3 regions of the Klebsiella sp. SYXHC3 genome follow, and region 2 is predicted to be linked to each of the others. Evidence: predicted binding sites of a transcription regulator. Region 2 holds the regulator's gene; each other region holds the start of a gene.
The links. The regulator PurR, encoded in region 2, represses purine synthesis genes. The targets are predictions, from matches to a motif close to CANGCAAACGTTTGCNTG.

Region 1 (3,263 bases), on a different contig from region 2:
CCCTGTTCGACTAAACCTCTTCCTGCATCCAGCAGATCGCTGTCGCTGCCGCCCATCGGGTTCGCCAGCGCATAATAAGGCGTATTTTCTAAAGTGAGCCACTTTTGCCGCTGTAGAGGCAAGACTTCTTCAACGGGTACAATCACGCCCACCTGATGGCCATCGACGATCGAGGCCACCAGCGGCGGAATAATCCGTTCAGGCTCAAGAAGGATAGCGTTGTGCGTCGCCAGGCCGCTCAACTGTTCGGAACTGAGAAGAAGAATGACATCATATTCCTGCCGATCCAGCATCTCGATAACGCAGCGCAGATCGCGCTCCACCTTTTGGCGGGAGACTTCCACCAGTTGGTTATCATTAAGTAAGGTCAGCAGCCCCTGGTCGCCGGATTCCACGGCATAATCTTCCATAACGTCTTCACGCGTCATTTTACCTAACAGGCTAATATGGGTGATCTGCTCTTCCCTGATATGTTCGGTTAACAGCGGCAAAACTTCCGCCACCGGCGCCACGCCAATGGTCAAAATTGCCATCGTTGCACTCATATCATGTACCTTTTCACTACCACTGCTTCAACACAGGCTTTTCACACACGACATCCGCCCCCCTGGTGAGTAAAAATCAACCGTCGAGAAGCGTAGCAGCTCAGCGCCGCTGCGGAATGTAAAGATTCCAGAAGCTTCAGAGTCGCTCCTGAAAAATCCGTGTGTTAGGTATTCATTAGTACCATTGATGAATTAAAAATGTGAGCTGAGCCCGGTATTGCCATCTTCATGACGAAAACCGGGCCGGGGGATTAGGTTTTCTCGGGATCTTCGTAACGCCGTTTGGCGTCTAACGCTTCCTGCTCGGAGGGATGCTCGCTGATCAGCGAATCGGGTGTCGGGTAATCCGCACGCAGCTGATACCAGGTGACCGTCTGACCCGCGGCGCCTTTTTCAACGGCGACAACGCGGGCTTGTCTCGGATAAGGAGGTCTGTTTGGCATTGTTCTTCCTTTTTCGGCTGTCAGAACAATTAAGTATAGGCCCCGCTTTCTTCCCTGACCCAGGTAAAATCCTAACTTACCGTCACATCGCACAGCATGGTCATAATCTGTTCAACCACCGCATCCGGCGTCGCAGTGGCGTCTACGGTATGATGGGCGGTTTCGCGGTACAGGGCTTCCCGTTGCGCCAGCACTTCGCCGACTTCCTCACGGACAGGCTTACCGGTCAGCGTTGGGCGTTGTTCCGCCTGCGGATAAGCTTCCAGCCGCTCAATCAAGGCGTTAACAGAAGCCTGCAGATAAATCACAATGCCGTTTTCACGCATATACAGACGATTGCGTTCAGCAAGAATAATCCCTCCGCCGGTCGCAATCACCGTATCCGGCAACGTAACGGCTTTCAGCGACAGCGTCTCCAGTTCACGAAAGCGCTCCCAGCCCTCTTGTTGCACGATTTCCGCTACCGTGCGTTTCTCATGGGCCTGTAAACGATGATCGGTATCGGAAAACTGGAAATGCAGCGCGCGCGCCAGGGCATGGCCGATCGTCGTTTTACCGCAGCCTCGCGGCCCGATGAGAAAAATTGGTTGTGTCATTACCGAAGACCCCCTGGTTCCGCGTGTCGCGGAGAAATAAAGGCGAAAAGTACGCCATGATACCTGCAAATGTCTGCCACGATAACCGTAAAATAATCGTTACATTTTTTAGGAAACCCTATTTACCACAGAGTTTGAATGGATTCCGCATGTAAACTTATCATTGCATTTAGTGTTATGCCAGCTTTACTTAAAGGCGAAGGATTATTTTTTATCCATCGTTTGCCGTAAACGGTAACACATTTCTGCACAGCTTTACGCTGCAACATATTTACAACACCGGCAGACCGTCGCACTCTGACGGTAAATGACCCGTGTGACAGAGGAATGTATCATGCAATCTGAAGAACAACGCCTTATTGATGGCCTGTTTTCCCGTTTAAAAGAGGCCGAGACGCACAGCGCATCGCGCGACGCCAGCGCCGAGGAGCGGATTGCCCAGCACGTAACCCAACAGCCGGCGGCCCCATACTATATGGCGCAAACTATCCTGATTCAGGAAGCGGCTATCAAACAGCTTAACGACCGCATTCAGGCGCTGGAGGCGCAGGTTAGCCAGCTGCAGGCGGCAAAACCGAGCAGCGGCGGTTTCCTGTCGGGCCTGTTCGGTGGCGGCCAGTCCCGCGGCGCCGATCCGATCCCAGGAGCCGAGCAATATGGCCGCCCGCAGACGAATAACGCGCAACCGCAGTATGCGCCACAGCAAAACTATGCCCCGCAGGCGGCAGGCCGCAGCGGCGGCGGCTTTATGGCGGGCGCACTACAAACCGCGGCCGGGGTGGCAGGCGGCGTGGTGCTGGGCAATATGCTGACCAATATGTTCAGTGGTTCACATCCGCAGGAGATTGTGAACATCATCGATGAACAGCAGCCGCAGCAGCAACAAGATGTCAGCCCGACGCTGGATAATAACGCCGCCGAGGATCCGTTCCGCCAGCAGGACGACCCTTTCCTGGCGGACAATAATACCTTCGACTCCGATTTCGACGCCGGCTTCGGCAATGACGATGATTTCGGTAGCGATGATGACAGCTGGGTTTAATCCTGCTGGCGTTTAACCGCAAGCAGCCACTTCTCCAGCTCGGCGGCGAATAACTGCCGATCGCGCTGCGATAAACTATCCGGGCCGCCGGTCTGTACGCCGCTGGCCCGCATCGTCTCCATAAAATCACGCATCGTCAGGCGCTCGCGAATGGTCGCCTCACTGTAGCGCTCGCCGCGCGGATTCAGCGCCGCACCTCCTTTCGCCAGCACTTCCGCCGCCAGCGGGATGTCAGCGGTGATCACCAAATCGCCCGGTTCACAGAGACGGACAATCTCGTTATCGGCAACATCAAAACCCTGCGCCACCCGTAGCGCGCGGACGTAGCGCGACGGCGGAACCCGCAGCGACTGGTTGGCGACCAGCGTCAGCGGCGTCTGCGTGCGTTCGGCGGCGCGGAACAAAATTTCTTTAATGACATTCGGACACGCGTCCGCATCTACCCAAATCGCCATTTCGGCTCCTGTCGTCGGCAAAGGTTGCGACATTGTCGCCTGCTTTTCTCCCCCAGAAAAGCGCCAGGATGATAAGCTAGTGAGATCGTAACGAAAAATGCAGAGGGGAAAGGTAATGGATAAGAAAATTGGCTTTATCGGCTGCGGCAACATGGGTAAAGCCATTCTCGGCGGCCTGATCG
Region 2 (3,263 bases):
GGCAAATTTACCCCCCAGATAGTTGCCAAGCGAGAAACCGACGCCGATCAACACCAGCATGGCGGTAACAAACAGCGGTGAAGCGTGGGTGATGGTATGCAGTACCGGAGAAATGTAGGTATACAGCGTGAACATCGCCCCGGCGCCCAGCACGGTAGTCAACAGCGCAGAGAGTACCTGAGGACGCATCAACACCGAAAGCTCGCGCTTCACGTTCGGACGTTCGCCGGCGCTACCCTTCGGCAGGGAGAACCACAGGCTGACCATCGCAATTAATCCCAGACCCGCCGTGGCGAGGAAAGACATTCGCCAACCGATGGTTTCGCCAAGCCAGGTGGCAGCCGGTACGCCGCCGATATTGGCAATGGTCAGCCCCATAAACATGGTCGCGACCGCACTGGCCTGTTTGTGTTTTGGCACCACGCTTGCGGCAACGACCGAGCCAAGGCCGAAGAACGCGCCATGATTGAGGCTGGTGATAATACGCGACAGCAGTAGCGTCGTGTAATCCGGCGCAATAGAAGAGAGCACGTTGCCGAGGGTGAAGATCCCCATCAGGAAGATCAATGCATTGCGGCGAGCGCGATGCGATAGCAGCAACGTCATTAACGGCGCGCCGACCATCACGCCAATGGCATAGGCGCTAATCAGCATCCCCGCGGCCGGAATAGAAACATCGACGCCTTTGGCGATAACCGGCAGTAATCCCATCGGGGAAAACTCGGTGGTACCGATACCAAAGGCACCGATCGCCAACGCGAGTAAGGGAAAGTTGATTTTCATTCAGAGACTCCATCAGGCCGATTCAGGACACGGCATTACATCAGAAGCCAAAAGCATGACATCAATCACAGAAAAACAGAAGTAAACGAAATGACAAAAGATTTTTGCAGATTTGCTAATAATGGCGGGATGGGAGGGGAAGCCCCCTCCCTGCTGGAATCAGTGCAGTACCGCGGTCAACGCGGCGGCGACGATCAGACCCAAAACAATAACCGTCGTTGTCAGCGAAAACTTTAAATTTGTGTCCATCAATTTTCTCCCCTGATTATCCCCACATAGAAAGTGAGCTTGCTCATTTTTGCACAAAAATATGCAAAAATCTTCCCGGATTTAGAGTGATGCACATTTTTGCTCTTCCCCTTTGCCGCGAGATAGGACAAAATCCCACGCTAATTTGAAAGCGTATCGGCCATTGACCCCTTCCTGTCGTTCTGTGTCGTTTTCCCAGGTGTTGCAATGTTGAGCATTGTATACAGGGTGTGTATAGGCAAACGTTTACGTATCGATAATCAGACGATCAGGTCAAGGTCTGGAGTGAGAAGTAATGGCAACTATTAAAGATGTAGCGAAACGCGCAAACGTTTCCACTACAACTGTATCACATGTGATTAACAAAACCCGTTTCGTGGCGGAAGAGACGCGCAATGCGGTGTGGGCGGCAATTAAAGAACTCCACTATTCGCCAAGCGCCGTGGCTCGCAGCCTGAAAGTCAATCACACTAAATCGATCGGTCTGCTGGCCACCAGCAGCGAAGCGGCCTATTTCGCTGAAATTATCGAATCCGTAGAAAAGAGCTGCTTCCAGAAAGGCTATACCCTGATTCTGGGCAACGCCTGGAACGATCCGGAAAAACAGCGCGCCTACTTGTCGATGATGGCGCAAAAGCGCGTTGACGGCCTGCTGGTGATGTGTTCCGAGTACCCTGAGTCGGTGCTCAGTATGCTCGAAGAGTATCGTCATATTCCGATGGTGGTGATGGACTGGGGCGAAGCCAAAGCGGACTTTACCGACTCGGTTATTGATAATGCCTTTGAAGGCGGCTATATCGCCGGCCGTTACCTGATTGAACGCGGCCATCGTGAAATTGGCGTTATTCCGGGCCCGCTTGAGCGCAACACCGGCGCCGGGCGCCTTGCCGGCTTCATGCAGGCGATGAAAGAAGCGCATATCAATGTGCCGGAAAACTGGATTGTTCAGGGCGACTTTGAACCGGAATCCGGCTACCGCGCCATGCAGCAGATCCTTAATCAGCAGCATCGCCCAACCGCCGTGTTCTGCGGCGGCGACATCATGGCGATGGGCGCTATCTGCGCCGCCGACGAAATGGGCCTGCGCGTGCCGCAGGATATTTCGCTGATCGGATATGATAATGTGCGCAACGCCCGCTACTTCAGCCCGGCGCTGACCACAATACATCAACCCAAGGACTCGCTCGGAGAAGCGGCATTCAATATGCTGCTCGATCGCATTGTTAATAAACGCGAAGAGTCGCAGTCCATCGAGGTGCATCCACGTCTTATCGAGCGCCGCTCGGTTGCCGACGGCCCGTTCGTCGATTATCGTCGTTAACACCCTCCTCCGGCGCCGGTTATTCCGGCGCCCGCAACCACTCCCGATTCAACGTTTCGCTGTCGCCAAGATAGTCAAGCAGCCAGCTTAAAGCGGGTGAAGCATCGCTTTGTTGCCAGGTCAGGCAGCAGGCGGCATCCGGGAATGGGTTTTCCAGCGTCAAGGCCGTCCACTCCCCGCTATCGATATGCGGGCGGGCGAAATGGCCTGGCACCATCCCGACGCACAATCCTGCCGATAGACAGGTGGCTGAAGATTCCCAATCCGGCACCACCACCCGCTTCTGGTTATCAAGCAGCCAGGTTGTGCGCTTCGGCAGCGAGCGCGAGGTATCTTCGCGCACCAGGGACGGCCAGTTGCGCAACACGTCATCACTGAGCGGCCCTTCCATCTGCGCCAGCGGATGACTGCTGGCGACGACACAGTGCCAGTTCAGCATCCCCATATCGCGAAAAGCGTAACGCCCTCCCACCGGTATCGAACGCGTCGCGCCGATAGCGAGTTCTACCCGCCCATCGGCTAACGCATCCCAGACGCCGTTGAAAACTTCCTGAAAAACGATCAGTTCGACATCGCTAAAATGGCGATAAAAATCAACGATCATCTGGCGCATCCGCGCCGGTTTAACGATATCGTCCACCGCAATGGACAGCTGGCCGCGCCAGCCGTTAGCAATTTGCTGGCACTGCTGGCGGGTGATCTGCATTTTTTTGATAACAGAACGCCCTTCCTGCAAAAACCAGTGCCCGGCGGGGGTCAATTCAACATCACGATGGCGACGTTCAAAAAGCGGAACCGCAAGCCACTCCTCCAGCTGTCGCACCGTATAGCTCACCGCCGAAGGTACGCGGTGCAACTCCTGCGCCGCGGCGCTGAAACTCCCGTTACGCGCTACAGCATCAACCACTTC
Region 3 (3,263 bases), on a different contig from region 2:
AGGGTTTCCCCCGACGTCGACTCCCCTCAGGTATTGCGCAATGTGTTGAAGGAGGTTCCGGATTGCGTCGACAATGTAATTGTGGCACAGCCTGCTGATTTTGCCTGTTGACGTTGCCGAAATTTTTCCGTCATTGGCCGCCTGTTTCTATAGTTAATTTGAACGAACAACAGGAGAGCGCCATGTTGACGGTCCATCACCTCAACCAATCCCGCTCGCAGCGCGTGCTGTGGGCGTTGGAAGAACTGCAATTGTCCTATCAGGTAGTCTGCTACCAGCGTGAAAAAAACATGCAGGCGCCAGCGGAACTGAAAAAAATTCACCCGTTGGGTAAATCGCCGGTGCTTGAGGATCAGGGCGTGGTGCTGGCGGAGTCCGGCGCGATTCTGGAATATCTGCAGGAGACCTACGATAGCGCTCAGCAGCTCAGACCGCTGGGGCGGGAAGAGAAACTGCAATATCGCTTCTGGCTCCATTATGCCGAGGGATCGTTAATGCCTTTGTTGTTGATGAAGCTTATCTTCGCCAGCCTCGGCAAGCCGCCGGTGCCGCTTGGCATGCGCACGTTGGGCGGGGCGTTGGGCAAAGGGGTGCAAAAAGCGTGGCTGGACAGACAGCTGGCGACCCACGCGGCGTATATAGAACAGCATCTGGCCCGTCAGCCGTGGTTTGCCGGCAGTGCGTTGAGTATGGCGGATATCCAGATGAGCTTCCCGGTGATGGCGTTACTGGCGCGCGGCGGTGTTGGAGACTTGCCGCATACCCGGCGCTGGCAGCAGCAGGTTGAGTCACGTCCGGCATGGATTAGCGCTATTGAGCGCGGCGGGCCGTTTACCCTACCTGGCGGTTAATGCGCCTGAAAGCGGATTAAAACATATAAAAATGTTAATGCTTTGCGCATTGACGATAACGTTTGCGCATCGTTTGACTATTTCCTGAGCTTTGGCGGCGAAATTTGGCAAAATACGACAAACTTCAGTTGAAAAGGGCCAGCTAAAGACAGGATAATCGTTTGCCTTTTTACTTTGCTCGTTTTTTCCCCTGCCGACAGGGGGAGCAAAGACATTCCATATACCGCATTGTATGCGCGGAGTTAAACGTTTGCTTTTTCTCAGCCTCCCTCCTGGCGCCGGGAAACAGCACAAGGAGATGGCGTTTAACTGGCAGTGGACGGTCCATCACGCATGCAAGCGAACGATCAAAATTTTCAGGGGAAGTTTTCTATGTCTACGCCTTCAGCGCGTACCGGCGGTTCTTTAGACGCCTGGTTTAAAATTTCAGCTCGCGGCAGTTCCGTACGTCAGGAAATTGTTGCCGGGTTAACGACCTTCCTGGCGATGGTGTACTCGGTCATTGTGGTGCCGGGAATGCTGGGGAAAGCGGGTTTTCCGCCGGCAGCGGTGTTCGTATCGACCTGCCTGGTAGCGGGCGTCGGTTCATTAGTCATGGGTCTGTGGGCCAACCTGCCGCTGGCTATTGGTTGCGCGATTTCGCTGACCGCGTTTACCGCTTTTAGCCTGGTGCTGGGGCAGCACATCAGCATTCCAGTAGCATTAGGCGCCGTTTTCCTGATGGGGGTATTGTTCACCATTATCTCCGCTACCGGTATTCGTAGCTGGATCCTGCGCAACCTGCCGCAGGGTGTGGCGCACGGCACCGGCATTGGTATCGGCCTGTTCCTGCTGCTGATCGCCGCCAACGGCGTCGGTCTGGTAATTAAAAACCCGCTGGACGGCCTGCCGGTTGCGCTGGGCAATTTCGATAGCTTCCCGGTGATGATGTCGCTGATTGGCCTGGCGGTCATTATCGGTCTGGAAAAACTGAAAGTGCCGGGCGGCATTCTGCTGACCATCATCGGTATTTCCATTATCGGCCTGATTTTCGATCCGAACGTCCATTTCTCCGGGATTTTCGCCATGCCGTCGCTGAGCGATGACAAAGGCAATTCGCTTATTGGCAGCCTTGATATCATCGGCGCGCTGAACCCGGTGGTGTTACCAAGCGTGCTGGCGCTGGTCATGACTGCAGTATTCGATGCCACCGGCACCATTCGCGCGGTTGCCGGCCAGGCTAATCTGCTGGATAAAGACGGGCAGATCATCAACGGCGGTAAAGCGCTGACTACCGACTCCCTGAGCAGCGTGTTCTCCGGCGTGGTGGGCGCGGCTCCTGCGGCGGTGTATATCGAATCGGCAGCTGGTACGGCGGCGGGCGGTAAAACCGGCCTGACGGCCGTCACCGTTGGCGTGCTGTTCCTGCTGATCCTGTTCCTTTCTCCGCTCTCCTATCTGGTACCGGCCTACGCGACCGCGCCAGCGCTAATGTACGTTGGCTTGCTGATGTTGAGCAACGTAGCGAAAATCGACTTCAATGATTTCGTTGATGCGATGGCGGGGCTGATTACCGCGGTGTTCATCGTGCTGACCTGCAACATCGTGACCGGCATCATGATCGGTTTCGCATCGTTGGTGATTGGCCGCGTGGTATCCGGCGAGTGGCGTAAACTCAATGCGGGCACCGTGATCATCGCGGCGGCGCTGGTTATCTTCTATGCCGGCGGCTGGGCGATTTAACTTTTCCTGCTAACGACGGGCGGCTTTGGCCGCCCGTTTAATTTTTAAGCCACATCCTGTTTCCTTTTGCGTTAATCTGAGTAGCGTATCATTTCGAGACATGACGCCTCAGATGTAAAAAAAGAAAACGCAGCAAACAGGGAACACATGGAAATATTCTTCACCATACTCATTATGACCCTTGTGGTCTCACTCTCCGGGGTGGTTACACGCGTACTGCCCTTTCAGGTTCCACTACCGTTAATGCAAATCGCCATCGGCGCGCTGTTAGCCTGGCCGACCTTTGGTTTGCACGTCGAGTTCGACCCTGAACTCTTCCTCGTTCTGTTTATTCCGCCGCTGCTATTTGCCGATGGCTGGAAAACGCCGACCCGCGAATTTATCGAGCACGGGCGGGAAATCTTCGGCCTGGCGCTGGCGCTGGTGGTGGTTACCGTGGTTGGTATCGGCTTCCTGATTTACTGGATTGTGCCGGGGATCCCGCTGGTTCCGGCGTTCGCCCTGGCGGCGGTGCTGTCGCCGACCGATGCCGTGGCGCTGTCCGGTATTGTTGGCGAAGGGCGGATACCGAAGAAAATCATGGGCATCCTGCAGGGCGAAGCGCTGATGAACGACGCCTCTGGCCTGGTGTCGTTAAAATTTGCCGTTGCCGTGGCGATGGGGACGATGGTGTTCACCATTGGCGGCGCA

Region 1: a site for PurR is predicted at 1,647-1,664, ahead of aroL (shikimate kinase AroL). Genes of this name have one in related genera too.
Region 3: a site for PurR is predicted at 1,091-1,108, ahead of AC2CGP_RS19510 (NCS2 family permease). Genes of this name have one in related genera too.

What each region holds. Positions count from the first base shown of each region.
Region 1 is NZ_JBXUNG010000003.1:107,804-111,066, reverse strand. It holds gene AC2CGP_RS10065 (AroM family protein) at 1-545, opposite strand, end outside; gene AC2CGP_RS10060 (YaiA family protein) at 797-988, opposite strand; gene aroL (shikimate kinase AroL) at 1,060-1,584, opposite strand; gene AC2CGP_RS10050 (DUF2076 domain-containing protein) at 1,919-2,626, shown strand; gene AC2CGP_RS10045 (YaiI/YqxD family protein) at 2,623-3,081, opposite strand; gene proC (pyrroline-5-carboxylate reductase) at 3,197-3,263, shown strand, end outside.
Region 2 is NZ_JBXUNG010000001.1:98,893-102,155, reverse strand. It holds gene AC2CGP_RS00470 (MFS transporter) at 1-783, opposite strand, end outside; gene cydH (cytochrome bd-I oxidase subunit CydH) at 943-1,032, opposite strand; gene purR (HTH-type transcriptional repressor PurR) at 1,328-2,353, shown strand; gene punR (DNA-binding transcriptional activator PunR) at 2,373-3,263, opposite strand, start outside.
Region 3 is NZ_JBXUNG010000009.1:60,087-63,349, forward strand. It holds gene AC2CGP_RS19505 (glutathione S-transferase family protein) at 183-851, shown strand; gene AC2CGP_RS19510 (NCS2 family permease) at 1,224-2,573, shown strand; gene AC2CGP_RS19515 (Na+/H+ antiporter) at 2,721-3,263, shown strand, end outside.